DNA from 3 places in the Neptunomonas phycophila genome. Region 1 is predicted to be linked to each of the others. Evidence: predicted binding sites of a transcription regulator. Region 1 holds the regulator's gene; each other region holds the start of a gene.
What was found. Region 1 encodes sigma-54, which starts transcription at its own class of promoters, with help from an activator protein. Its sites were predicted from a motif close to TGGCACNNNNNTTGCTNT; they were not measured.

Region 1 (9,734 bases):
GCTCTTTTGGGGGCGACTTTTCGAGTAAATGTGCGACTTCTACAGGACGTAATGTGCTGTTAAGGGTGAAACGGACTTGTTGAAATGCGCCGCTATTGAGAGCGCTATTTAGCTTGTCTAATGCTGTGGTATCTTCTTGAGCCGTCATAAAGTCCTTAGGTGCTCACTGTCAGCGTCAGGATAGAGTAGGGGCGCCTTGGTGGCGTAGGCGCTAGTATAACGGATAGTTCTTAAGCCTACAGTAGATCTGTTGGCTGATATTACTCTTCTTCGTCAAAGCGGTTATTAATTAACGCTTCTATTGCGCTCAGGGCTTCATCTTGGTCTTCGCCTTGAGTTTTTACAGTAAGTTCGGTGCCTCGACTTGCGGCAAGCATCATAACAGACATGATACTTTTCCCATCCACTTCTCGGTCATCTTTTTCTAGGCGGACGTCGCACGAAAAGCGCGAGGTTGTGTTGATGAGCTTGGCGGCTGCGCGGGCGTGTAAGCCGAGCTTATTTATTATTGTGATTTTCTTTTCTAGCATGCGCTTATTCCTGATCTTAAACTGGCACTTAGTGCAGTTCTCGGTGGCGTATGTTCACCGTATCCATGAGTGATTTAAAATAGCCCGTTAGCTTCTCCGCAAGAAAAACGGACCGGTGCTGGCCGCCGGTGCAGCCAATACCTACCGTGACATAACTGCGGTTATTGTTGGAAAACTCAGGCAACCACTTTTCAATGTAACCGCGAATATCCTGGTACATTTCATCGACCAGAGCCTCGTTGCTTAAAAAGTCGATGACAGGCTTGTCCTTGCCCGTAAATTTACGTAATTCAGGAAGCCAATAAGGGTTTGGCAGTACACGGACATCAAATACCATATCGACATCCATTGGAACGCCATGTTTAAAGCCAAACGACTCAAATTGCAGTGATAACGTTTGCTGTTTGCGCTCTGCTACACGTAATTTAATCGTGTCACGGAGGTCGTATAGTGACATATGTGTAGTATCGATTCGTATATCAGCAATTTCGGCGATCGGCTCAAGGAGCTTTTTTTCGTACTCAATTGAGTCAGTTAATCCACTAAACAATTCTGACATCGGATGTCGGCGTCTAGTTGAGCTGTAACGGTTGAGTAAGCTTTCAAGTGACGCGTTAATAAACACGAGCTCGGCGTTAATGTCGCTGTGTTCGTTAAAATCACGCCAGATCTCGGGGAGCCGCTCTAAATTACTCGATAAGTTACGAGCATCGATACAAACGGCTATTTTTTTGAATTGAGCATCGGCTTCTAGATGCTTAATTAAATCCGGCAATAGCATAGCCGGTAAGTTATCAATGCAATAAAAACCAACATCTTCCAATGCCTGCAGGGCTGAGCTTTTTCCTGAGCCGGACATCCCGCTAATGATTACCAATTTCATGAGAGCTCTCTTATTGCATTAGGCTGATGTCACTTTATTGGAATAAGCGCGTCGCTGTAGCCAATAGGTTTTCATTGCTGTCGGCTTTTCGAAGGGCGACACGGCATTCATCTTGGCTAAAGACTTCTGCTAATTTTGCTAAAGTGCCGAGGTGCTCATCACATGCCGCTTCAGGGACTAGCAAAAAGAACAGTAAATCTACAGGACGGCTGTCGATAGCATCAAAATCGATAGGCTCTGCTAAGTGAATCAGCGCTCCTATCGGTGCTTCGATACCCGCTAATCGGCAATGGGGTATAGCAACCCCTTCACCGATGCCGGTACTGCCCAGCCTTTCTCTGCCAATTAGGCCGGTGAAGATAAGTTCGTGTGTGACTTCTTCACCGACTGATTCAGCAATGAGTTTGCTTGCCATTTCTAGCACGCGCTTTTTGCTGCCGCCCTCTACTGCTTGTAGAGTGCGGCTAGGTGTTAACAGAGAAATTATGGGCATATGACTTCAATTAGTTATTAGAAGGTTATTTATGGCTCTTGAGCTTTTCTTTATGTTTGATGATTTGACGGTCTAGCTTATCCGTCAGGGCATCAATGGCCGCATACATATCCGGCTGCTCACTGGTTGCAAATATTTCGCCTCCAGCAATATGCATGTCAGCTTCGGCAATTTGCCGCTGTTTATCAACACTCAAGGTCACTTGTACGTTAGTGATGTTATCGAAATGGCGTTCTAGCTTGTCAAACTTAGTGTGTACATACTCGGACAGTGCTTCAGTCAGTTCTACATGGTGACCTGTGATATTGATCTGCATAGATTGTCTCCTTAGCACGACTCTTCAGTCGTATGCGTATCGTTATTAAACCAGACGCTTGCGTTCATTAGAAGGAGCGATTCCCATCGCTTCGCGATATTTGGCGATCGTCCTTCGAGCGACCTGGATTCCTTCTTCATCGAGAAGTTGAGCAATTTTACTATCACTTAAAGGTTTAGCAGGGTTTTCGGCAGCTATCAGTTTTTTTATGACCGCTCGTATGGCTGTTGATGAGGCTGCGCCACCATCGCTGGTGTTGACATGGCTTGAAAAGAAGTACTTTAGCTCAAATATTCCGCGAGGTGTGTGCATGAATTTTTGTGTCGTCACACGTGAGATAGTGGATTCGTGCATCTCAACTGCTTCGGCAATGTCATGTAACACCATGGGCTTCATAGCTTCTTCACCATGCTCAAGAAAATCTACTTGCCTTTCGATAATTTGACTTGAAACTTTTAGCAGAGTTTCATTTCGGCTGAGTAGACTCTTAATAAACCAGCGTGCTTCCTGTAAATGGTTTTTTAAATAGGTGTTATCCGCGCTGGAGTCCGCTCGGCGAATCAAATCAGCATACTGAGTGTTGATCCGTAAATTAGGTGAAGCTTCAGAATTCAAGCGCACGGTCCAAACACCTTTGAGCTTTTCCACAAAAACATCTGGAATCACATATTCAGCTTTTGAAGGTGAAATCATTGCTCCCGGCTGCGGGTTTAGCGTTTGAATGAGTTCAATAATAGCCTGTAATTGTGGTTCTTTGATGCGTAGCTTGCGCATCAATTGTTTGTAATCATGGTTACCCAGTAAGTGGATATAATGTTGGCACAAGTTCAATGTTTGCGCTAACAAAGGAGGCGGCTCAGGTAATTGTTTTAATTGTATGCACAGGCATTCACCTAAGTCGCGGGCCGCTACACCGGGCGGATCAAACTGCTGTACGCGATGCAATACGGCTTCGAACTCTTCCAGTTCTGCTTCTTGGAAGCGTTCTGGTTCTTGGCGTTTAAAGTCTTCAAGCAGCTCTTCAATGTTAAGGCGTAAATAGCCTTCGTTGTCGATCGCATCGATAATGGCTTCAGCAACTAAACGGTCGTCTGCGGACATCCTTGTTAGGTTAAGTTGCCATAGCAAATGGTCTTGGAGACTCTCCTCGGCACTATCATTCGATTCAAAAAAGCTGTCATCGTCACGATTACTTGTGCTCGATGTGTTGCTGCTAGTTTGGTAAGTGTCGTCCCAAGATGAATCGGTTGATAACTCACTGGGGATGTCATCGTTCCACTTGTCGTCAAAAGAGTCGGGTTCTTGGTCGTCAGATTGTGTCGATTCTTGTGTTGTTTGCGCCGTGTATTCCGATGGGGTTTGATCTGAATTGCTAGGCTGCTCGCTCTGTGTAGAGTTGTCCTGCGGAGCCGCATTGTCTTCACTGTCTTCATTAGTTTCCAGCATGGGATTGCTGTCTAATGCAGATTGAATCTCCTGCTGTAGATCAAGTGTCGATAATTGCAGTAAGCGAATTGCTTGCTGTAATTGTGGGGTCATCGTGAGATGTTGCCCCATTTTTAACTGTAATGACTGCTTCATAAATTACAAGTAGACTCCAGAAAACACGAGGTGTTGCTTATAGTCGAAACGATTCGCCGAGGTAAGCAGCACGAACTTTTTCATTTGCCAGTATATCGCTTGGCTCGCCTTCAGCTAGGATAACACCTTCACTGACTATGTAGGCTTTCTCACAAATGTCTAGTGTTTCTCTGACATTGTGGTCCGTTATTAAGACTCCAATACCTTTTGATTGTAGGTGTTTTATCGTCTTTTTAATATCATTTACAGAGATTGGGTCAACCCCTGCAAAGGGTTCGTCTAACAAAATAAAAGCGGGCTCGGAGGCTAGGGCACGCGCTATTTCGACTCGGCGTCGTTCTCCACCAGACAAGCTCATACCTAGACTATTTCGTATGTGCGTAATGTGAAACTCTTCTAACAACTCTTCCATTTTGGCTTTTTGTTGATCAACTGATAGCTCTTTTCGCATTTCTAAAATGCCAAGTAAGTTATCTTCAACACTGAGCTTTCGAAAAATAGATGCTTCTTGAGGTAAGTAACCAATTCCTTTGCGTGCGCGTTGGTGCATAGCCAAAGGGGTAATCGTTTCTTCGTTGATAGCTATTGAGCCGTTATCAGCTTTGACCAAGCCCACAATCATGTAAAAGCAGGTAGTTTTACCGGCACCATTGGGACCCAGAAGTCCTACGATTTCACCGCTATTGACCGAGAGGGATACATCGCGAACGACATTACGTTTTTTGTATGATTTTGCTAAGTTGCGAGCGTGTAAAGTGCTATCCGGCGTCATCATATTATTTCGCTTTTGGTTGGATAATCATTTGTACGCGCTGTCCTGAGTTGCCTTCACCGCTATAGGCATTAACGAGAGACTTTTCCATCTGATAAACAATGCGTTCGCCGCTGAATTGGTTCTTGTCTTGTTCTACGCGAGCGTTGCCGGTGATCGTGATGGTTTGTTTATCAACTTGATACTCTAAACGTTGACCAAACGCGTCGGTAATAGCTTGGTTTGCTGATGCTTGTTGGCTAAAGCTTGCTGGGCTACCCGTGGCGACAATGCGGTTTACGTCATTATTTTTCTGATAAAGGTTAACCTTAGCGGCTTTTATTTTCATAGTACCCTGGGTAATAAGCACGTTGCCCGTATAGGTAGTAATTCCGCTATTTTCATCAATCTGAGCGCTATTAGCGGCGATATGGATAGGCTTCTTGCGGTCGTCAGGTAACGCAAAGGCAAGCTGGGTAGCGAATAGGCATGTGCAAGCCAACAGGGATAGTTGTTTAAGGTTCGACATAAAAAGTGCCTTTTACGTCCGATAGTAAATCGGAGGTCCGCGAATTAATGTTGATCGTCATGCCAGTTGCTGTCGTTTCAAACTGTTGGTTTGTTATTTTGACGGGTAGGTCTGTGCTCGCGATACCACTGCGGCGGTCAAAATTTAACGACGACGTGGTTAGTAAACTGGCATCGGGCATGTTGGGATTATGCGTGACGCGTACGTCTTCATCAAGCGTCATGCGGTCTTCATTATCAAATAACGTGCCAGTTTTGCTGGTGAGCGTGACAGGTGTTCCTTTTTCATCCTGCATTTCGACGGATGGAGAAAGTAGTCTGGATAATGCTTGATCGGGAAAGTGAGTTAACTCAGCGGCTGACAGTGTCGCTTTAAGCTTCCCTTGTTCATCGAACTCTTTTACTTTGCTGCCTTTTAGGTAGTAATCCGCACCCTGTGATAATGCGCTTTGTGTCGGTGTCTCTTGCACGTCATCAGGGTTAATAATCCAGTAAGCGAGAAGCGGTAACAAGAGAATACTTGCAACGGCTACTCGCGCTTTGCTTTGGTTCAGTAGCATTAACGGAACCTCTGGTACGCCTGTTCTAACAAGCCTTTGGCTTGTAGGATAGTCTCGCAAAACTCACGAGCGGCTCCATAACCCCCTGTTCGTTCAGTTACCCAACTGGCCTCTTCTTTTACAAGAGGGTGCCCATTGGGAACTGTTGCACCAAAAGCAACGGCTGTAATAGCGGATAAATCAGGTAGGTCGTCGCCAATATAGGCGGTTGTCTCTTCGCTATGAGCTGTTTTGTCTAGTATTTCACGCAGGGCGGTAAGTTTGTCATCCCGTCCTTGGTGCAGGTATGTAATTCCCAGTGCTTTGACACGCATTTCGACTTGCGGTGACTTTCGGCCAGTAATGATCGCGGTTTCAATCCCCGCGTCATGCAGCATTTTGAAGCCTAGGCCGTCTAGGGTGTTAAACATTTTGACTTCTGAACCATCTGCAAGGAAATGTAAACTGCCGTCAGTTAAAATACCATCCACGTCAAACACTGCTAGCGTGATGTTTGCGGCGCGTTTTGCAAGTTCAATATTGTCGATAGTGCGCATTAAATCACTCCTGCTTTTAACATGTCGTGCATATTCAGTGCGCCAGTAGGGCGACCTTGGTTATCGCAAGCAATCAGCGCGTTGATTTTTTTAGTTTGCATGATGTGAAGGGCTTCGGCGGCGAGCATTTCTTCGTTTACGGTTGTTGATTGGCGTGTCATAACTTGTTCTATTGGTGTTGATTTGAGGTCAAGGTTCAAATCAAGCGTTCGTCGCAAGTCTCCATCGGTAAATATACCGACCAGTACACCGTCTTTGTCGACAACTGTTGTCATGCCTAAGCGCTTTTCTGTAACTTCTATAAGTGCCGCATTAACTGATGTGCCGAGTTCGACGGTAGGTATGTCGTCGCCTGCGTGCATAATGCTTTTAACTTTGAGCAAGAGCTTGCGGCCGAGGCTACCACCAGGGTGAGAAAAGGCAAAGTCTTCGGCGGTAAAACCTTTGGCTTCAAGTAAGGCGATTGCAAGTGCGTCTCCCATCACCAACTGCGCCGTCGTACTGGATGTAGGTGCTAAGTTGAGAGGACATGCTTCTTCGGAAACAGAGATGTCTAAATTGACATTAGCTTCTTGAGATAATGTGGATGCAGGGTTACCTGTAATACTGATTAGCGGAGCTGCCATCCGTTTAATGAGCGGCAATATAGTCACAATCTCAGCGGTTTCACCTGAGTTGGATAGCGCAATGACCACGTCTTCTGGTGTGAACATCCCCATATCGCCATGGCTGGCTTCACCTGGGTGAACAAAGAAGGCCGGAGTGCCTGTGCTGGCTAGTGTTGCTGCAATTTTACAGCCAATGTGACCTGACTTACCCATACCTGTGACAATGACACGTCCTTTGCATTCGATCAGCAGTTCGCAGGCTGCTTCGAATCCGGCATCTAAATGCGGAATAAGTTCTAGTACTGCTTCGGCTTCTAATTTAATAGTACGAATAGCAGATTCTAAGAAAGGTTTGCTTTGTTCCATAATAAAACTTACTTATTTCCGTTTGGGTTAATCAGGATGCAACAGTGTACAGCAGGTAGAGATATCCCGCATAGGCGGCGGTTAGTAGGCCGCCCTCGATACGTGAGATTCGGGCGGGGCGCTGCCACAAGCAAAAGGCGACAAGCAGCATTGTGACGGCAAGCATGGCCATGTAGTCACGGGAGAACGCGTCTGCCTCAATGCTAATGGGAGACACTAAGCCCGGAATTGCCATCACGGCACCTAAATTGAAGATGTTAGAACCGACTATGTTACCTAATGCGATATCGTGTTGTTTTTTTAGTGCACTGGCTACGGTAGCCGCTAATTCCGGTAGGCTGGTGCCGATGGCTACAATCGTCAAACCAATGATGAGTTCGGAGACGCCCATAATTGTGGCGATTTCAACAGCGCCCCAGACGAGTAATCTTGAGCTTGCTATTAAAAGAGCAAGCCCTATTAGCAGCCAAAAAATAGCTTTAGGTGTTGTCAGTTCGGGGATTTCTTCATCATCCGAACCTTCTTCCTCTTGTTGGTATTTTGCAAATAAATAGAGACAAACAATCAACCCAACAAACAAGATAATACCGTCGGATAGTGAAAGCGTCAGATCCCATAAGCAGTAGCCAGCCAGTAACGTTATACCCACTAATAGAGGAATCTCTTTTTTGATAACCCCTGATTTTACCGGCATAGGAGCAATCATTGCGGTTATACCAAGTACTAAAGCAATGTTGGCAATATTAGAACCAACCGCGTTACCGACCGCCAAGCTTCCCGAATCATTGATGGAGGCCATAAAAGAGACCAGCATTTCGGGGGCGGACGTGCCAAAAGACACGATCGTTAAGCCTATCAATAACGGTGACATTCCGAAGTTTTTGGCGGTAGCGGCGGCACCGTTTACGAAGCGATCTGCACTCCATACGAGCACGATTAATCCACCAAGTATCGCTAAAATGGGATAAAGCATAGAATAGTAAATCCGAAGGTAAAAAGCGGTATTAAATCAGAACTGTTATGTTACGCAAGTGAATTGGGATTATTCATGTTTTCTTGCACTAGTGGTATATTGTGCGCCTTAATTTTCCGTTAATATAGGTTAGCGGAATATTTTACGGCAGAGGATACGCCCTACGCATGTCAAAACAGTCTAATGAAGATAGCGTCATTATTGTTGATGATCTTCATTTCAGTCGTGGTAATCGCACTATCTTTAACGGTGTCAATTTGCGCATCCCTCGCGGTAAAGTTACGGCGATAATGGGGCCATCAGGCACGGGTAAAACCACTTTGCTTAAATTGATTGGCGGACAGCTGCGTCCTGACGCTGGCCGGGTTTTAGTGGATGCTAGCGATGTCCATCGTTTACCTCGCCATGATCTTTTTTTGTTGCGTGAGCGAATGGGAATGCTGTTTCAAAGCGGTGCTTTATTTACTGACATGTCAGTTTTTGACAATGTCGCGTTTCCACTTAGGGTACACACGAAACTGCCAGAAGACATGATCCGCGATATAGTCTTGTTAAAGCTAAATGCGGTTGGCCTAAGAGGTGCGCATCCTTTAATGCCGAGTGAGCTTTCTGGTGGTATGACTCGTCGTGTTGCCTTAGCCAGAGCAATTGTTTTAGATCCCGATATTGTGATGTATGACGAGCCGTTTGCCGGTCAAGACCCCATTGCTATGGGTGTCCTTGTGAAATTGATTAGTGCTATGAACAAAGCATTAGGGCATACCAGTATTATCGTATCGCACGATATAAAAGAGACTATGAGTATTGCAGATCATATTTTCCTCATTTCAGGAGGAGAAGTGATTGCGCAAGGGACTCCTGAGGAATTATCGAAAAATCACCTGCCGCAGGTTGAGCAGTTTATGCAGGGGCAGCCTGATGGTCCTGTTCCGTTTCATTACTCAGCCCAGCCGCTTTTGGATGATCTTGGCTTGGCAGAGGGTGTGTCATGAAAGGATTGATACTCGCGTTGTTGGACTTTGTTGCCTCGATTGGTCGCACCGGTTTAGACAGGGTTGCAGCATTTGGCCGTTCGGGGTTGATTGTTTTTCAATCATTGGTTGCGCGCCCGCAGCCAATGACCATGACGCCGCTTGTTATTCGTCAGTTATACTCAGTAGGTGTCTTATCTTTAATCATCATTCTCGTATCAGGCTTGTTTATCGGTATGGTCATCGGTCTGCAAGGTTATACGATCTTAGTTGACTACGGCTCTGAGCAAGCCGTGGGTCAAATGGTAGCGCTAACCTTGGTGCGTGAGTTGGCGCCGGTTGTGACCGCGTTATTGTTTGCCGGGCGGGCGGGTTCTGCATTGACCGCAGAAATAGGCCTTATGAAAGCAACTGAGCAGTTGACGAGTCTAGAGATGATTGGGGTTGATCCTTTGCGTAGGATTATAGCTCCTCGTTTATGGGCCGGTTTTATTTCTATGCCTTTATTATCCATGATCTTTGCCATTGTGGGTGTGTGGGGTGGTTCGCTAGTGAGTGTTGATTGGTTGGGGATTTATGAAGGCTCTTTCTGGTCCAACATGCAAAGCGCTGTCAGTTTTTCAGAAGACGTTGTTAAT
Region 2 (9,734 bases), on a different contig from region 1:
GTAAGTTATCACTTAGTTGGCGCTTGACGAGTTATTTTGCGCTGTTATCAGCTAGCGTGCTGTTAGTGCTGAACTGGGTTATTACGGCATCAGTTGAGCAGCATTTTGTTGCTCAGGATAGGGATATATTGTCGTCTAAAATAGCCCAAACTTTTGAGCGTGTCTCGGGCATCTCTGATGATCAGTCTTTGGCACGGCTCGCTAGCGACTTGTCGTTTATGTTTGCTAATCACACTGATATGTCAGCATTGGTGATGACTAAAGAGGGAGCAGTGCTGTTTAAAACGGATACGGCTGTGATCCCGATTGAGCAGTTAACACGTGCATTAAACGACTCAGTCGTTGATTCGTTCATGTGGCATGATGACAAGCACTCATATCGTGGTTTTGTGCAAGATGTTACGCCAGCGTACAGTCACCTTGGCACACTCATTATATTAACGGCGCTGAATATTGATCATCACACGCGCTTCATGTCACGTTTTAAACAACAGCTCTTGCTCTATTCCGCTTTAGCAACGCTTGTTAGTGGTTTACTAGGCTGGTTAGCGGCTAAGCGAGGGCTTAGGCCTCTGTTTCTTATGAGAGATCAGGCGCTTAATGTTACGGCGGCTCATTTGGAACAGCGCATGTCCGTTGATAGTGTGCCTGTTGAAATAGCAGGGCTCGCACAGGCTCTCAATGACATGTTGTCTCGGTTGGAAGATAACGTTACTCGCTTATCGCAGTTCTCGTCTGATATTGCCCATGAGCTTCGAACGCCGTTGAGCAATTTAATGACACAAACCCATGTTGCACTGTCGCGCCCGCGAAATATTGATAGTTACCGGGACGTGCTCATTTCCAATGCGGAGGAGTATGAGCGTTTATCGCGCATGATTTCCGATATGCTGTTTCTTGCAAAAGCCGATCATGGATTGGTTTTACCAACGTATGAGCCTATTAACTTGAGAGCCGAGGTCGATAATATTGTTGAGTTTTATGAGCTGCTAGCCTCCGAAAAGCAGGTGAGTATCCACGTTACAGGTAATGGGTATATCCAAGGAGATCACCTGATGGTTAGGCGTGCCATTAGTAATGTGTTATCCAATGCAATTCGCCATAGTTACGATAGCAGTGAGATACAGGTGGTGATTCAACCTAAGTTAGGTGTAATCGACCTTTCTATCAGTAATGCGGGCGATACTATTCCTGAGAAAGATGTACCGCATCTGTTTGATCGTTTTTATCGAGCCGATAAAAATAGAACAAAAAATGATATGAATGGCGTTGGGTTAGGGCTGGCTATAACTCAAGCGATTGTCGTTTCACATGCGGGTAGCATGAAGATAGAGTCGGCCAATAATCGTTCTACGTTTACCTTGTCATTTATAACGCCGCAAAGCGAACCTTAACTAAATAACAAGATTGTAATATTCGAGTCACCGGCTCGTTAGGGCTAAAGTATAAAATGAAGGTGTGTTTATTTCTCCCTAAACACATTAACTTGCTCTCTTTCTTACAGTTGGATTTTACGATGAAAATATTAAAAAGATTAATGGTTGTAGGCTTACTTACTTCATCTGCATCCGTGTTAGCGCATAGCGATATGATGCATACGGTGCCAAAAGACGGTGCTATGTTGATGGAGCCCGTCGATCATATAGAGCTTAATTTTGGTGATCCTGTTCGGTTGGTAAAGTTTAGCGTCATTAATTCTAAAAACGAGCCTGTTGAGACAGACTTTGCCATTGGCAGTGAGCCTAAAGCAAACTTTAGTATTTCTTTACCGGCACTGGGGTCTGATCAGTATCAAGTGAAATGGATGATCGTGGGCGGCGATGGCCATAAAATGACGGGTAGCTTTGGTTTTATGCAGCACTAATTTTTACCGAGCTGCCGAGGGCTGTTTATGGCTTTTATGGACTGGGAATGGGTCGTGTTAATGACCCGCTGGCTTGTTTATTTGTGTATTTCCGGGGCGGTAGGGGGGCTAGCCAGTTTTTGCTTGTTTAAAAGGTTTCCGTCTCTTTTCTCTTTGTTGTTGCGCTATACCATAGCCGCTTGTGTAATGGGGTTTGTAGTAACGGGGCTTCACTTTCTGGTAAGGGTAGGGGCTTTAGCTGAAACTGGGTTTAGTGGCATGTTTGACCCCTTAATGATGAGTGTGCAGTGGGGGTCGTCCGTGGGGGAGGCTACCCTTTACCGTTTGATAGGGTTTGGCGTGCTAATCCTTTCAATGGTTGCTAGTAGGAAAAGCGTATATTCAGGCGCTAGTTTTATGTTCTATGTAGCAAGCTTGGGTTGTGTTCTGATTGCCATCTCTTTTACAAAGACGGGCCATATAGCGCAAATGACGTTGCTATCAAGCGTGTTGTTAACCGCTCATATTTTGCTCACATTTTGGTGGATGGGGTCACTATATCCACTGTGGATAGCGGCGCGTCGTTTGGCGCCTCAAGAGTCTTCTCATGTGATGCATGTCTTTGGGAAGGTTGCGGTTGTGGTTGTTGTTGGGCTAGTCGTTTGCGGGGGTGTTTTAAGTTATCAATTAACGGGTTGGGTTGGCTTGCTAGGCAGCGAGTATGGCTTCTGGCTATTACTAAAAATAGCGTTGGTTGGTTTAATTCTGGTATTAGCTGGTGTACACAAACTGTTTCTAGTCCCCGCGATTTTGACTAATAATAACGCGCAACGCTTAGCTACTTCTTTGTTGTTCGAAAAGCTGCTTGGCATGTCGATATTGGCTGTTACAACGGTGTTAACAACCTTGGTGGGCCCCGCGCATTAAGCTGGATTGTATCTGCAAGCGCAAGCGAGCGTTATGCGTAACTGCTCGCCTGTGCTTTGTTTTTACTTTTCGACAAATGCCCGCTCAATCACGTAATGACCTAAATCGCCATGGCGTGCCTCACTGAAGCCCATGTTGTTTAGAATTTTACAGGTATCTTTTAACATACTCGGGCTGCCACATAGCATGAAGCGGTCGGTTTCGACATTGAGATTTGGTAAGCCTAAATCGTTAGTTAGCTTGCCGGTTATCATTAGGTCGGTTAGACGCCCATTATTACGGAATTGCTCGCGTGTGACGGTTGGATAGTAGAGCAGTTTTTCTCGTACCATGTCTCCTAAGTACTCATGATTAGGCAATTCGTTCAGGATTGTATCGGCGTAGGCTAGCTCGGACGTGTAGCGCACCCCATGGGTTAGTATGACCTTATCGTAAGCATCATAGATTTCAGGATCTTTAATAATGCTCATAAACGGCGCTAAGCCGGTACCTGTACTAATCAGGTATAGGTTTTTGCCAGGCAGTAGGTTGTCATTAATCAGCGTACCTGTTGGCTTGCGACTAATCAGTATTTGATCACCTGCTTGAATCTGCTGAAGCTTAGACGTCAGTGGGCCGTCAGGCACCTTGATGCTAAAAAATTCTAACTCTTCTTCGTGATTTGCACTGGCAATGCTGTAGGCGCGCATTAACGGGCGTCCCTCATGCTCTAAACCAATCATGGTGAAATGTCCGTTCTTAAAACGGAAACCTGCATCTCGGGTGGTTTTAAAGCTAAACAGGGTGTCATTCCAGTGGTGCACACTGAGCACTTGTTCTTGACCAATTGTAGACATGGTATCTACCTCGCTGTAGCTAGTGCTTTATGTCAGTGATAGCGCTAGTCGTTATAAAAACTCAATCTGTTATAGGTTTTGTGCCTTTGTGATCCCAGTATAAAAGACTTAAATTATCGGTAAAGCGGGATTGTTTTATAAGCCTAATAGGAAAAATCGATAATGAAGTATTCGCTTCGTCAGTTGGAAGTTTTTTTAGCGATAGCGCACCACGATAACATCACTAAAGCGGCTAATAGTTTATCCATGTCGCAATCGGCGGCGAGCAGTGCTTTGAAAGATTTGGAAGATCAATTTGATATACAGCTTTTTGATCGGGTAGGTAAGCGGTTGCAAATAAATGAGTTGGGCAGGCTGATGAGACCCCGGGCGGAAGCCTTGTTAGATCAAGCGCGTGGCTTAGAGAGCGAGTTAATGCAGCATCAAACGCCAGGGCAGCTCAAATTAGGAGCAACACTAACCATTGGCAATTACTTGGCAGTTGAGTTAATGGCTGCCTACATGGCGGAGCACCCCAGTCAACGTGTAACGCTGGAGGTGGCCAATACCTCAGCGATTATAGAAAAATTGACTAACTACGAGCTGGATATAGGACTGATAGAAGGTGAAGCTAATAATTCTAACTTAGAGTTTATCCCTTGGCTTGAAGATGAGCTGGTGGTTTTTTGTTCGCCTTCTCATCCTTTGGCGATGAAATCAGTGATATCCGATCAAGATTTACAAGAAGCTAGCTGGATTCTTCGGGAGCAGGGATCAGGTACACGGCAGGCATTTGATTGGGCTATGCGAGGATTCCTACCGCGCTTTACTATTTTGCTGGAGCTTCAACACACGGAAGCGATTAAACGATCTGTAAAAGCGGGTTTGGGTATATCGTGTTTATCACGTATTGCTTTAGAAGAATCTTTCGCTAACGGGAGCTTGGTTGAGCTGAATGTGGCGCATAGAAACCTACACCGTCAGTTTTATTTAGTGATACATAAACAAAAGTACCGCAGTGCAGGTATAGAGCGATGGTTAGCTATGTGTACAAATCCTGATCAATTTCAGCTGTAAATTGTCTTTTTTAGCTAGGCTAATGAATAAAAACGCTTTTTTTAGGTTTTTTTGTAACTTTTTTAAAGAAGTGTATTGACACTTTCTCTGAACTCTATAGAATCTGCGCCCATCCTTCGGAGGGGTGGCTGAGTGGCCGAAAGCACCGGTCTTGAAAACCGGCGAGTCGAGAGGCTCCCAGGGTTCGAATCCCTGCCCCTCCGCCATTAAAGGATACTGAAGTTCCTCGATAGCTCAGTTGGTAGAGCAGTAGACTGTTAATCTATTGGTCGCTGGTTCGAGTCCAGCTCGAGGAGCCACTTCAGGGTTTCAAAAAGTGGGGCGTTAGCTCAGTGGTAGAGCAGTTGGCTTTTAACCAATTGGTCATAGGTTCAAATCCTATACGCCCCACCACTTTTGATTCAGCAGTAAACCTATAGGATGGGGCGTTAGCTCAGTGGTAGAGCAGTTGGCTTTTAACCAATTGGTCATAGGTTCAAATCCTATACGCCCCACCATCCTTTCTTATTCTTCCTGTTTCTTCTATAGCAATACATCCTTTCTATTTTCTATTTTCTATTTTCTATTTTCTATTTTCTATTTTCTATTTTCTATTTTCTATTTTCTATTTTCTATTTTCTACATTTCGGCTTTTTTCCGAGTTCGTTTCTGTTCTGGTATTTCGGTATCTAATTTGCAGTGCTTATTGTTGCGGTCATAGGCGGCTTTATCGCAGCTAATCATCTACGGCCTAATTAGCAATCATCTAGAACCTACCGGAGGTAACATGGATAAGTTAGCAATGACTGAAGCAATAATGGCTAAAAAGGCAGAAAAGGGGCTGACATGGGAGGGCATCGCCAACGAAATTGGTTGTTCGCCTGTATGGCTTACATCGGCGTGTCTTGGGATGAATAGTGCCTCTGTGGAAAAGGCGGCTGCTATAGCTGAGTATCTCGAGTTGTCTTGCGAGGTTGCAGAAGCATTAACGGCTTTCCCGACCAAAGTGTGGGATCAAGTGGTCCCTACGGACCCGCTGGTTTATCGGCTTTACGAAATCATGGGGGTGTATGGCGGGACGTTGAAGGAGGTCATCCAAGAAAAGTTTGGTGATGGAATTATGAGTGCAATCGACTTCACCATGGAGGTCGATAAAGTTGAGGACCCTAAAGGAGACCGTGTGGTGTTGACCATGAGTGGTAAATTCCTGCCTTACAAGAGTTGGTAATCATGGCGGTATAAGTATGACGGCTTGCTTGTGTTTGAGGCCTGCTTTGTCTTGAAGTCGGGTTTTGGTTCTTTATTCGCGAGTAGTGTGGTCGGCTGAGTAAAGTGTACGTTTTTTGTGCACTTTCTTCGTTAAATTTTGCGGTTGGCGCGCTTATGAGGCGTGAATAGCGCGTTAGACTTTAGCGTTTTGTTGTAAATACCAACTTAGTGTATGTATTTCGCTAGCATTATTTTTTAATCTCTCATTCTCTGATTGCCTTAAAAATAGGGTGATTATGTAAAGGTTAGGTGTACTTCTTGTGCTTTTTTGTTGGTTTCGGCCTCGTTTGGAATAGTTATTGCTCAAACAGTTTGTGAGGAAGAGATTGGTAAAGATGATTTACGCCCTTCCTGTTATTAGCTAATTGCCAATACAGGCATTACTTAGAGAGAGATTAACTATGTCCTATTTAGTCCCTACGGAGTTTGTGACAAAGATGGTGGATGCGGGTGAATCCAAAATCTTTATGTCAACACGAGACACGCTTATTCGCGCCTTTATGGCGGGAGCTATATTGGCGCTGGCCGCTGTATTTGCGGTAACTATTGCCGTGCAAACGGGAGTGTTTTTAATTGGCGCAATACTGTTTCCTGTTGGCTTTTGTATGCTGTATTTGATGGGGTTTGATTTGCTGACAGGGGTGTTTGTATTGTGCCCATTAGCACTGCTTGATAAGCGGCCTGGTGTGACCGTCAATGGTATTTTGCGCAACTGGGGCTTGGTGTTCCTCGGTAACTTTGCTGGAGCGTTAACGGTCGCCTTTATGATGGCGTTTGTGTTTACGTATGGCTTTTCGATTGAGCCAGGAGCTGTGGGTCAAAAGATTGCTGAAATAGGGCATGCGCGAACAGTCGGTTATGCTGAGCACGGTGCTGCGGGCTGGTTTACTATCTTTTTGCGCGGCATGCTGTGTAACTGGATGGTATCCATGGGGGTTGTAGGCGCGATGGTTTCAACCTCGGTAAGTGGTAAGGTAATCGCGATGTGGATGCCTATCATGCTCTTCTTCTTTATGGGTTTTGAACACTCGGTTGTGAATATGTTCCTTTTCCCATCAGGTATCATCATGGGCGGTGATTTCTCGATTGCTGACTATTTTATTTGGAATGAGATTCCAACAGCGCTGGGTAACCTTGTAGGTGGTTTGGCTTTTACAGGCTTGACCTTGTATAGCACTCATGTTCGTACGGGCGCTAAACGTAAAGCAATGTAAGTGAGTGTCATCACCAAGATAAATTGATTTGTCGCTGTGGGTGCAAAACTAAAGCCAGTATGTTTGTGGCAGTGATAAATAAAAAATAAGCCTTGGCTGGAAACAGCCGAGGCTTTTTCGTCGTTAAAAAGGCGCCATATGAGTCAGCTGCGAGTATCAATAGGCCAGTGCTCTGATAAAGGGCTTAAAGCAATTAATCAGGACTTTCACGGAGTGTTAGTGCCTAAAGAGCCGCAATTGAGTGCGAAAGGTGTGGCTGTGGTGTTGGCTGATGGAATCAGTAGTAGCGATGTAAGTCAGGAGGCTAGTGAATCTTCTGTTACTGGCTTTTTGGCGGATTATTACTGTACTTCTGAGGCATGGTCGGTAAAAAAATCTGCTCAAACTGTATTGGGTGCTACGAACTCATGGCTGTATTCCCAAACTCGGCAGAGTCAGTATCGGTATGATAAAGACCGAGGCTATGTCTGTACCTTAAGTGCTTTGATTGTAAAGTCCACCACGGCTCATGTATTTCATGTGGGGGATGCGCGTGTTTATCGGCTTCGTGGTGATGATTGGGAGCAGCTGACCGACGATCATCGGTTTTGGGTGTCGCAAGATACCAGCTATTTGAGCCGTGCTATGGGTATGGATTCGCACCTAGAGGTTGACTACAGCGCGCATCAATTAATTGAGGGGGATGTTTTTGTTCTGGCGACTGATGGAGTCTATGAGTTTGTAGCGGATAAGTTTGTTCGCCAGGCGATTGAAGGTAGTCATAATGATTTAGATAAAGCGGCTAAGTTGATTCTTGAGGAAGCGCTTGAGCAGGGCAGTGATGATAATGTAACGGTGCAGGTGGTTAGAGTTGACTCACTACCTGAGCAAGACGTTAAATCGCTCTATCATGAATTGACTGAGTTGCCATTCCCGCCAGTGTTAGAGGCGCGTATGGAGTTTGATGGCTATCTCATTATCCGAGAGCTTTATGCAAGTAGCCGTAGTCATGTTTTGTTGGCGGTCGATACTCAAACGCAGCAGCAGGTAGTCTTAAAAACACCTTCCGTTGACCTAAGAGATGATCCTGCATATCTAGAACGTTTTTTGATGGAAGAGTGGATAGCCAAGCGCGTTAATAATGCACATGTCCTTAAAGCAGTATCGCATACGCGTAAGCGTCACTTTACTTATACAGTCAACGAGTTTATCGAAGGTCAAACGTTAACTCAGTGGATGATTGACAACCCTAAGCCGGATATTGAGCTAGTTAGAGGGATTGTTGAGCAGATTGCTAAAGGGCTTCGAGCCTTTCACCGTGCTGAAATGCTGCACCAAGACCTGCGTCCAGAAAATATCATGATTGATACAACAGGAACGGTGAAAATTATCGATTTTGGTTCTACTCGCGTAGCAGGCATTATGGAAATGTCCACGCCAGTTGAGCATCATAACTTGTTGGGTACTGCTCAATATGCAGCGCCTGAATACTTTTTAGGTGAAAGTGGCACGGTGCAGTCAGATATTTTTTCTCTGGGTGTGATTGCTTATCAGATGCTTACAGGGCGGTTGCCCTATGGGGCAAAAGTCGCTCGTTGTAAAACTAGAGCGGCGCAGAGGAAATTAGTTTATGAGACGTTATTAGATGAAGAGCGTGAAATACCCGCATGGATTGACGGCGTCATCAAAAAAGCAGTGCATCCGTTTCCTGAAAAACGCTATGACGTATTGTCAGAATTTATCTATGACTTACGCCATCCTAATCAGGCCTTTATCAGCAAAACAAAACCGCCGTTGATGGATCGTAATCCGGTGCTGTTTTGGAAAAGCGTTTCGCTGATTTTGGCGTTGTCTATTATTGCAATATTGAGCCGGTGTTAATGTGTTCAGCATTCATTGGTGATATTGCAGAAAATTAATTTTGTACTAAAGTAATTGTCTTTAAACACTCTAGTTAAACGGAATTAGTCATGGGATATCAAGATAGAGATTGGTACAAGGACGAAATGAAAAAGAGAAATGTAACCACGCGCAAAAGGGTTACAAGTATGTCTAGCAACCCTAATGTGATAAAAACTGCGTTAATCGTATCCATAACCCTCAATGTGATTCTTGGTTATGCCTTTCTTGATTTGGCCGGTTTCATCGGTAACTGACTCCCCTGATTAGTTTTTATATCGTCTTGTTGCTGATTTATCATCAGTTTAATGTGCTATCTATACGGAATATTTTATTGGGGTTGGGTTTCGGGTTCCAAGGAAGTTCGGCGTTTTGCCACCCGTTTTGAATGCGAAAACCGGCCTTGTCTCCATTTTTTAGACGGCTTCCTTGGAAGCCGTTAATCATATAGGTTGCATTCGGAAAACCGTTTTGACGCAGAAGTTGAGCGCTTGGTAAGCCTCGCTCGTTTCCGGAGCGACACATGGTGATAATCGTTGCATTTTTATTTAGGCCCTTTTCAAAAAGAGCTTGCTCGACTTGTGCAGCAAACTTGGGATTTTGATAGAGACGAAAGCGTTTGCGTTCAGAGTCCCAGTGATTGCGATCGACCAATAAATACGGAATGTTCACATCAACCTCATCGGTGAATCCGATAAACATTATTTCAATTGGGTCGCGTACATCAATGAA
Region 3 (9,734 bases), on a different contig from region 1:
AGTGCTGGGATCAGCTTTTTTAATAACGTTGTTTTACCGGTACCACTCCACGCAGAAATGCCTAGCAAACGCGGCATGGCGATTAATGCATTGAGGTCATCTTGCCGGTTAACATTTACAAACGCATCAACACAATCACTAAAGTCAGCTTCAGCAAACCCGACTTCAGCAAACCACCGATCTATTTTTCGCTCTCCTGATGCGAGTGCCGATAAGAGATGATCACACAGGTCCCGTCTGATTAGCGTCACTACCGGTTGGATACGCTTCCCATCACTGGCGACTATTATCGGCTGCCCGCTGTGCGCTTGAGCCGTGACTAAACGCGAGACGGTATTCGCCGGTAAACGCGGACTATCACAAGGAACAAAAGCCACCCAAGGGGTCGTTGCATGTTTAAGCCCTGTCGCCATACCCATTAGCGGCCCTTGATAATCACCTTGAATATCAGTGATAACCGGGAAGCCTAACGATCGATACGCTTCTAAACTCCTATTTGCATTCACTAACACATGCGCCACTTCGGGCTCCACCACCGCTATTGCATGCTGGATAAGCGGCTTGCCTTCTAGCTCGACCCAACCTTTATCCGTGCCCCCCATTCGACGAGCCATACCGCCTGCTAAAACGACTCCGGTTACCTGCTCATGACGCATGCTTTGCAAACTCCGCGTTATCTAACACCTCCAACAAGCGGCCCGCTTTTAACTGAAGACGGCGACGGCAAATATGTGTAAGGTGTGTTTTTTGATGGCTACTGATCATGATACCGCATTTTTGCTGAATCAGCGCATCAACCATAAACGCAACCACATCGATTGAATGATGATCCATATTCGCTGTTGGCTCATCTAAGAGCAGCCAACTGGGTTCTAAAATAGCTGCACGAGCCAACGCGAGCCGTTGCTTTTCGCCTCCTGATAAGGTGCGTGCTTCCTGCGTCGCAAAGGCGCTTAATTTAGCCACCTGTAAAGCGTAATCGACTTTATATTCAATGAGTGACTTATCGTTAAAGCGGTTAAGTAAGCCGTACCGCAAGTTCTCTTCTACACTGCCAGAAAATAAGTACGGTGTTTGGTGCATATAAATGACACCCTTTTCCCCTGAGTGAAAGCGCCAGCGGCGACGCTCCTTATTATCAACGACAATACAGCCACTTGATGGGCTATCTAGCGCTGCAATCAATTTCATAAGTGTCGTTTTACCACTGCCGTTTTCGCCTCCCAAATGGATAACGTCGTTCTGATGAAGCGACAGCAACGGGATAGAAAACAACTCTTTACCGTTATATTTCTTTGTCAGCTTTGTCAGGGTTATATTCATATCAGCTTACCTGCAGTTGGCCACGGCCGCGCAATAAAGCCAACGCGACATTAAGAACTAAAGCCAATATCAACAGCACTAAGCCTAAAGCCACGCCTTGAGCAAACGCTCCTTTACTCGTCTCTAGTGCTATAGCTGTCGGTATGTTACGTGTAAAATTCATGATGTTTCCGCCAATCATCATCGAGCAACCTACTTCGGCAATAATACGCCCAAACGCAACAACCACCGCGGCAGTCAATGCAAAGCGCGCCTCATTCATCAAGGTCAAGATAGCTTTACCAAAAGAAGCACCTAACATGCGAGATGTTTCCCAAGCGCGTTTATCTAATGCTTGAAAAGCAGCATGCGACATACACACAATGACAGGGAACGCTAATAACATTTGCCCAATAACCATAGCGGGTTGTGTAAACAACAATTGCCACTCCCCCAATGGACCGCTACGCGAAAGCAACAAATATAATGTTAGCCCTACAACAACAGTAGGGACTGCCATCAGCGCATTTAACACGGCAACGACAACCCAACGCCCAGGAAAAGGCACCATGGCCAAATACAAACCCAACAGCACCGCTGGAATAACGGATAGACCAATCGCCGCTAATGATACCCGGCAAGACACGCCAATGATGACCCACAAATCGCGATCACCACTGATCAACAGCGTTAGCGCCTGAAGGCAGGTAGTGGTTAATGACTCCATTATTGATTAGCTGAGGCCGTAAATAATCCTTTACCGTTAACAGTGAAATCGCCTATTAGTTGTTGCCCCTGCGCGGATATTAACCAATCACGAAGCGCTCTAGCACCTGCTGTATTCAGCCCTTGATGGCGAACAGGGTTAACTAGGATGACCTGATACGGATTAAATAAACGCTTATCCCCTTCTACCAGCACCACAAGACGTAAACGGCTTTCATAAGCCAGCCAAGTGCCTCTGTCCGTTAGCGTATAGGCATTTAATTCATCAGCCATTTGCAGCACTTTCCCCATCCCTTGGCCGACTTCTTTATAATGACTAAAGTCAGGTAGCACTTGCGCATCACGCCATAACGCACGTTCTTTTTTATGCGTACCGGAATCATCTCCGCGGGAAATGAACAGGCTATCTGTATTGGCTATACTTGCCATAGCTTTTGCCACATCACTTTCTGCTGTAATACCGGCTGGGTCTGCTGAGGGCCCAATCAGGACAAAGTCGTTATACATCAAGCCTGTTGGTTCAACACCAAAGCCAGCATCTACAAACGCTTTTTCCGCCCCCGGGGCATGCGTCATTACTAAGTCGACATCGCCCGCTTCTCCCATTTTAAGCGCCTTACCTGTACCAACCGCTATTACTTGAACTTGCACATCATGCGCTTTCTCAAATGTCGGCAAAATGGCATCCAATAACCCAGAGTTGTAAGTACTGGTGGTCGTAGCCAAACGGATAATAGTGTCACTAGCATGACTTAGTGTCCCTAAAAGCATTAAGACGGTAATTAACAGTAGGCGCATCAGTATCTTCCTTATTATTGCGCTGAAATATCAGCATTCTTATTCTGACCTACTAAGGACGAGAGCAAATTAGATGCCAACGGTTTATTGCACAAAAATGTACCACTACGACTATATTAGGCTACCGAATCCAGACAAAATGACCTACCCTGTTGGCGGGCTGGACAATTTGTCCCATTATTATTGCGGTACTTTAAACGCTTGCAGCCCACTAAAAATAACAATAAAAACGGTCCTCACGAGCTAACAAGCGGTTTTTTACGCAGTTGAACTCTCTTGTTTGCTAGTAGACCCAACAACGGAGCATGCTGATGGATTTAGCGCCTGCTGACCAAAACAGTATTAAACCCGCCGTATCGGTACTCATTGTCGATGATGAACCGGGCATGTGTAATTTCCTCCATAAAGCCCTATCTAAACGCTTTGCGCTTGTTGAGACGGCCACCAGCGTAGAAGAAGCGGAACAATTACGTAAACGCTGCCATTTCGATTTGCTCATTGTGGATATCACCTTACCGGGCCGATCAGGTATGGAGTGGCATGAGGCACTAGAGCCCAGTGAGCGACGTAGCGATATTATTTTTATGACGGCCTACGCCGACCTAGAGACCGCCATTAAAGCATTACGAATAGGGGCCAGTGATTTTATTTTGAAGCCATTTAGGCTTGAGCAAATGATGAACGCCGTTGAACGCTGCTTACAACGACGAGAAATGGCTCGCAAAAACTTTGTGCTACAACGGGAAGTTACCGAGCAGTTTCCATTAACTGAAATGATCGGAGCTAGCGCAGCCATTCAGCATGTATTTGAAGTCGTTGAACGAGTTGCCCCTACCCCTTCAGCGGTGCTCATTGAAGGCGAATCCGGTACGGGTAAAGAACTCGTCGCACGGCTGCTTCATCAATACAGCCAACGTGGTGGCCCTTTCGTACCCGTTAATTGCGGCGCAATATCCCCAGAGTTATTAGAGGCCGAACTATTTGGCCACACCAAAGGAGCATTTACTGGTGCCAATAAAGCGCGGGAAGGACTATTCAATTTTGCAGCAGGCGGCACACTTTTTTTAGATGAAGTAGGCGAAATGCCCGTGCTGATGCAAGCCAAGTTATTACGCGCATTAGAGCAAAAAGCCGTACGCCCTGTAGGCAGCGAGCAAGAGCAAGCAGTGGATGTACGTATTGTTGCTGCAACTAACCGGCAACTTAAACAGGAGGTTGATGACAACCGCTTTCGTGAAGACCTTTATTATCGACTAAACGTCCTCAGCATCACCCTCCCTCCTCTACGCGATCGAAAAGAAGACATACCAGACCTTGTTCATCACTTTTCTTATCGGCTCTCACGTGATTTAGGGTTACCTGAAATTCCTTTTACCCATGACGACCTCGTTGCTATGCAAAACTACCCGTGGCAAGGCAATATTCGAGAGCTTAAAAACCTAATAGAGCGCTGTATATTGCTGGGTAAATTACCCGCTGAGTATTTCAAACACAGTGAAACACAACCGACTCCTGGGCAAAGCCACTATGATGGTTGGTCACTTGAAGCGCTAGAGAAACAACATATCCTTCGCACTTTAGAACAACACCAAGGTAATAAATCTTCAGCGGCGCGCACACTTGGGGTCTCTCGTAAAACACTGGATAGAAAACTAAACGCATGGCAATCGGACCTCAGCCATGTCCAAGCATAGTGAGATAACAACCCACAATAGACGGCCTATGAAAGGCCTTCACTTTTTGGCGCACGCTAATAAGCAACTGCGCCAATCCTTGCGTTATAAGCTGTTATTACTCATTGTTATACCGCTATTGTTAACCGCCCTAGGTTTTTCAATTATGGCGGCCTACTGGACAAGCAGCTATACCGACAAGCAGCTATATATGAAGGTAAGCGCAGACCTATCTGTCGCCCAAGGTACGTTAGATATACTGCAACGAGAACAAATGAATGTCCTAGCCCAACTGGCTAATGGCTACGACTTCAGAACCAACTTACTACGCAACTACCAGCGCGGTATCCGAGGCCAACTAAATGATGTTAGGCAAAGCAGGCAACTCGACTTTTTACGGTTTATACCTGCATCTCAATTATTAAACAGCCTAGAACCAAGCTTGCTGGCTCATACCGAATCCTTGCTCAAAGGTGATTCTTTATCTGGATTGGAAGTCCTCTCCGCTAACGAACTAGACCTTATACAAACCGGCTTAGCCAAGCGATCTCGTATCCCGTTAATAGATACCCCTTATGCAGCTCCTACCCAGCGCTCTATCGAAAGCCGCGCCATCATTATGCGCTCGCTATATCCTGTCATTAATGACTTTGACGAACTAGTAGGCGTATTAGATGGCGGCACGCTGTTTAACCGGAACACCCAAGTTGTAGACATGATTCGCGACCTTGTATACGGCCCAGGCAGCCTGCCTGACGAGGGTATTGGTACGGTAACACTCTTTTTAGATGATACGCGCATTAGTACCAATGTCCCTCAGCTATTGCCCGACCAACGTGATGCCCCACATCAAACAAGCACTATTACGGAAGCCGACCGCGCTATTGGCACTCGCGTATCTTCTGCGGTTAAAAATCACGTTTTAATCAAAGGCAATCGCTGGATTGATCGCGCTTTTGTTGTAAATGATTGGTACATATCTGCCTATCAACCTTTGATAGACCTCAGTGGCCAACGTATTGGTATGATCTACACCGGATTTAGTGAATCTCCGTTTACGCATATTTATTACAAAACTCTTTTAGAATCCGTCACTGTCATCGGGCTTATCATGCTCGGTTCGGGGCTGCTTGTTTTGCATAAAGGTAAACAGATATTAGCGCCGTTGTCTCGACTCAACAAAGCCGTTAACGCTGTAAAACAAGGCAATATGCAGCAAAGAATTGGACACTTAGAGGGGCAGGACGAGCTAACTGAGTTAGCTCATGAGTTCGATAAAATGCTGGATTTACTCGCCCAACGCGAACAAGAAATAATAAAAGCCAACGACGAATTAGAGCAAAAGGTTGACCAGCGCACTACGTCACTGAGACGTCGAACGGAAGCTCTAAAAGATCGAATACGCTTATTAAAAACAACCCGTAAGCAACTACTCGATCAGGAGAAGCTGGCCGTACTTGGAGAGCTCACCGCCGGAATTGCCCATGAGATCAACAACCCTGCAGCCGTTATCTTGGGCTCAGTGGATCTTATATTGGATGATTTGGGTGAGCAGGCAAAACCTATTAATGCAGAGCTAGATATGATCATTGAGCAGGTTTATCGTATCCGGTCACTGATTAATAACCTCCTGCAATACAGCCGGCCTGATAGCCAAACCGACAGCCAGCAAATCTGCAACATCAATCAGGTGTGCAACGACACACTATTACTTGTGCGCCATGCACTTGATAAGCAAAATGTAACCGTAGAAACTGACTATGCAGCAGAGTCGCTCGTCGAGATTAACACACAGCAAATACAGCAGGTTTTAGTCAATCTCATTATCAATGCAGCGCATGCCATCAAAGGCACAGGGAGTGTTTTCATTGGTACCGAAGACTGGGTAGAAGAGCCTGCAGCCACCTCAACAAACCGTGCAGCTGAACCATCACCATTGGGTGTCGTGATTCATGTGTCCGATTTAGGCTGCGGCATACCCGACTCAGTCAAAGAGCGAATATTCGAACCTTTCTTCACCACTAAAGAAAGCGGCACAGGTTTGGGCCTGTCGGTGAGCAAAGGGATTGTTACTCGGCATGGGGGGGACTTACGCGTTCACTCACCCAGCCTAATCGATGAAACATGCGGCACGACCTTTAGCCTGTACTTACCCAGCCATTACAGCGACCAAGCGACGAATACCGACCATATTAGCTTGCTACTCACAGGATTAGGTCAAGCCGAACGAGTCAACCGCAGAGCTACCGGTAAGGGAGACACTTAATCAGCACTCCAGATTAACTTACCGCATTGACTGGTATTGTATCCCCCTAAACTACTGGCTAGTTGAATACCTTCTCGGCTCTGCAAAAACTCAAAGATATGCTGCACAATTTTTCGAAAATACACAGGCCGAGTGACCACTAGGTCAAAGGCCTCAGCTCCCTGAGCGAGCAAAACTAATCCCATTTCTTGTGCGGCGCTCAAGGTGCCTGGGCCAATATCGGCTTCCCCTTTCGCAATTAAACGGGCTACCTCCCTTTCCGAGAATGCCGTCATTTGACGCGTTAACTGCGCCAATGGAAACCCTTGCCCGGCAAGCCATTCTCCTAAAAAGCGCTGCGACCCTGCGCCCTCTTGCCGAACGACCCACCGAGTTTCAGGGGTCAGCGCTTGTCTTGGATCAGTAAAGCGCTCAACATCCTGCGGCCGCACCATCAACCCATGTTGGCGCTCAAATAAGTGCACTAACACCCAGTGCTTAGATTCGCTATATTGCTGCAATAATGCAGGATGCCTAACGCGGCTTTCCTCTGCTCGTCCCCAGTGAATCGCTGTCGCGTCAGAACTACCTTGAGCTAGCAGATCCAAGCCTAGCTTAGTTCCGGTGACGGTATAGCCAATCATCGCCTGCGTCTTTAATTGTTGCGTTAAGCGGTTAGCCGTGGCTTGCAGTAAAGGGTCATCACTTCCTGATAGTAACAATCGATCGGCCATCAAGCCTCTGTGCGCATTATCCAATAACCAGCGATCAATCAAGGCACGTGGAAACAGCCATTTACCGGTCACTTTCGTTGCGGGAATCTTTCCCTCGGCGGCCATGGAATACACTTTTTTCTCATTAACGTCTAAGTATTCCGAAAGCTGGCGTACGTTCATAAACGGATGAGCGTGCTCATTCACCCTGAACCCCCTTGCCCTCTTGCAGGCAATCAAGATCGACGGTGTCCCGACCATGAAAGATCAGAAAGTGACGGCCTTTCGCGCGAGCCAATAAAGTGATTCCCATTTCCCTTGCCAACGCCAGTCCCATTTGAGTCACCCCCGAGCGTGACAATAAAACCGATATTCCCATTTGTGCCACTTTGATCACCATTTCTGACGTCAACCGGCCTGTGGTATAAAAGATTTTTCCGTTGGGGCTAATTCCTTGCAACCACAGCCGACCCGCCAACGTATCCACCGCATTATGTCGACCCACATCCTCAACAAAGGACACAATATAATCGCCATCGCTCACAGCACAGGCATGAACAGCGCCGGCGTTTTTGTATGTTTCGTTGTGCTGACTTAATGCACGAAGCAAACTATAAACCATGCTCTGCTTTACTGGCGTTACATGTAGTTCTACATCGGCGATTTTCTCCATTAAGTCTCCAAACATAGTCCCTTGGCCACAGCCACTAGTAACGGTCCGTTTTTCCAGCATAGATGCCAAATGAGCAGGCTCTTTACGAGTGACTACCGCCGCAGACTCAACATCCCAATCCACTTGTACAGCGGTTAAATCCTCAACCCGCTCAATAAATCCTTGGTTTTTTAAATAACCCACCACTAACGCTTCAGGGTCAGCCCCCAACGTCATCAACGTAACTATTTCACGTTTATTTAAATAAATGGTTAAAGGTCGTTCACAGGCGATTTGAATCGTCCTTTCACCGCCTAACTCGTCGATGACAGTAGCCTGCTCTGTTAACGACGCCTGCGCGTAACTGCGTATGACTGATTCAAAGGGTTGCTCCATGTCACCTACCTTCTCAATTAATTGGTTTGATCAGAGCAAGTTTCATTCCGGTGTTTATATACCCTACCGTCTACTGTTGATCACAATTAGCAGCGCATCACCGTGACACCTATTAATAGACAAAATGTCCCACCTTCATCCTCAACCGTGTCTTTTTACACCAACCAGCCTCCCTTTTACCCCTAAGAGCACCGTCATTATGTGGCCTACGCTTTGCAATGATCTCCAGTACCTGTGCTTATCGATCCAAGCGATTACGCAACAACCCGAAGGAGAACCTATGTGACTTCAGCTACTACGACTGCTCCGAGCGCTGATGATAAAGATCAACAGCCCCCCACAACAAAATCAGGGACGCGCTGGCCTGTATCCATTCAACTCAACAAAGAGAATGTTCAATCAGGCCGCTGGGACACAATACGTTGGAGCATTGCCGACTTGCTCCCTCGCCCCTTAACCGCTGACGATTATCATATCCTGACCATTGAACTTCACCTTGATCAACGTACCGCTTATCGATTCAACCTTAACTCACAAGCCCCCTGCCTATTCGTTTTATGCCATGAATCAGACGTTGATAACCAGCTTATCCCTGTCCACATCAGCGCCAGCCAAGATGAAGCTTCATCCTACATGGATGGCGAGCACCACGTTTTATCCGCAGAAATGCCGGTAGCTATATGTTGCTGGATCGAAGCCTATCTCAGCCGTGAAGGCGAATTGATTGATAGTGGGCGCAAAAAAAAGAAATCAGGAAAAGGACGCAGCAGTGGAAACTGATACTTCATTTCTTAAAAGATGGTCTCTGCGTAAAACCGAGGCAAACCGAGAGCAAAACGAACAATCAAACGAGACTGAACAACTATTAGACAATCAAGATAGTTCGGAGGTTACTCCACCCCTTCCTGACAAGGCGGCCGAAATATCCGCAGATAGTTTAAGTGATGAGGACATGCCAGCCATCGACTCTCTGGATGAGCATTCAAACTTCCAACAGTTTTTCTCAGAAGGTGTCAGCGAAGCTTTACGACAACAAGCACTAAGGAAGCTATTTAACCTCCCAGAGTTTCACGTGAGAGATGGGCTAAATGACTACGATCAGGACTTTAGCAATATCACCCCATTAGCTGAAGCTGCCGCTGGACAAATCAGACAATGGATTCATCAACAAAAAGATGACTTCACTGCGGCTTTGCAAGACGACAGCAATGATGAAGAAAGCACCGAGC

Region 2: the regulator sigma-54 is predicted to act here: its motif matches at 6,199-6,216, upstream of BS617_RS14355 (formate/nitrite transporter family protein).
Region 3: the regulator sigma-54 is predicted to act here: its motif matches at 8,708-8,725, upstream of BS617_RS17290 (DUF3305 domain-containing protein).

The regions. Positions count from the first base shown of each region.
Region 1 is NZ_MRCI01000001.1:2,393,254-2,402,987, reverse strand. Features, by position in the region: gene mgtE (magnesium transporter) at 1-148, opposite strand, end outside; gene BS617_RS10920 (HPr family phosphocarrier protein) at 261-530, opposite strand; gene rapZ (RNase adapter RapZ) at 559-1,413, opposite strand; gene ptsN (PTS IIA-like nitrogen regulatory protein PtsN) at 1,448-1,906, opposite strand; gene hpf (ribosome hibernation promoting factor) at 1,932-2,222, opposite strand; gene BS617_RS10900 (RNA polymerase factor sigma-54) at 2,268-3,803, opposite strand; gene lptB (LPS export ABC transporter ATP-binding protein) at 3,841-4,578, opposite strand; gene lptA (lipopolysaccharide transport periplasmic protein LptA) at 4,580-5,083, opposite strand; gene lptC (LPS export ABC transporter periplasmic protein LptC) at 5,070-5,642, opposite strand; gene BS617_RS10880 (KdsC family phosphatase) at 5,642-6,178, opposite strand; gene BS617_RS10875 (KpsF/GutQ family sugar-phosphate isomerase) at 6,178-7,152, opposite strand; gene BS617_RS10870 (calcium/sodium antiporter) at 7,184-8,125, opposite strand; gene BS617_RS10865 (ABC transporter ATP-binding protein) at 8,293-9,117, shown strand; gene mlaE (lipid asymmetry maintenance ABC transporter permease subunit MlaE) at 9,114-9,734, shown strand, end outside.
Region 2 is NZ_MRCI01000002.1:83,645-93,378, forward strand. Features, by position in the region: gene BS617_RS14305 (heavy metal sensor histidine kinase) at 1-1,394, shown strand, start outside; gene BS617_RS14310 (copper resistance CopC family protein) at 1,517-1,864, shown strand; gene BS617_RS14315 (CopD family protein) at 1,892-2,770, shown strand; gene BS617_RS14320 (ferredoxin--NADP reductase) at 2,833-3,606, opposite strand; gene BS617_RS14325 (LysR family transcriptional regulator) at 3,769-4,662, shown strand; tRNA gene BS617_RS14330 (tRNA-Ser) at 4,781-4,868, shown strand; tRNA gene BS617_RS14335 (tRNA-Asn) at 4,886-4,961, shown strand; tRNA gene BS617_RS14340 (tRNA-Lys) at 4,981-5,055, shown strand; tRNA gene BS617_RS14345 (tRNA-Lys) at 5,085-5,159, shown strand; gene cynS (cyanase) at 5,429-5,869, shown strand; gene BS617_RS14355 (formate/nitrite transporter family protein) at 6,312-7,124, shown strand; gene BS617_RS14360 (bifunctional protein-serine/threonine kinase/phosphatase) at 7,263-8,984, shown strand; gene BS617_RS14370 (rhodanese-like domain-containing protein) at 9,303-9,734, opposite strand, start outside.
Region 3 is NZ_MRCI01000005.1:39,831-49,564, forward strand. Features, by position in the region: gene mobA (molybdenum cofactor guanylyltransferase MobA) at 1-656, opposite strand, end outside; gene BS617_RS17255 (ABC transporter ATP-binding protein) at 646-1,323, opposite strand; gene BS617_RS17260 (ABC transporter permease) at 1,325-2,029, opposite strand; gene BS617_RS17265 (ABC transporter substrate-binding protein) at 2,029-2,826, opposite strand; gene BS617_RS17270 (sigma-54-dependent transcriptional regulator) at 3,138-4,520, shown strand; gene BS617_RS17275 (sensor histidine kinase) at 4,507-6,765, shown strand; gene BS617_RS17280 (substrate-binding domain-containing protein) at 6,762-7,664, opposite strand; gene fdhD (formate dehydrogenase accessory sulfurtransferase FdhD) at 7,657-8,505, opposite strand; gene BS617_RS17290 (DUF3305 domain-containing protein) at 8,788-9,285, shown strand; gene BS617_RS17295 (DUF3306 domain-containing protein) at 9,275-9,734, shown strand, end outside.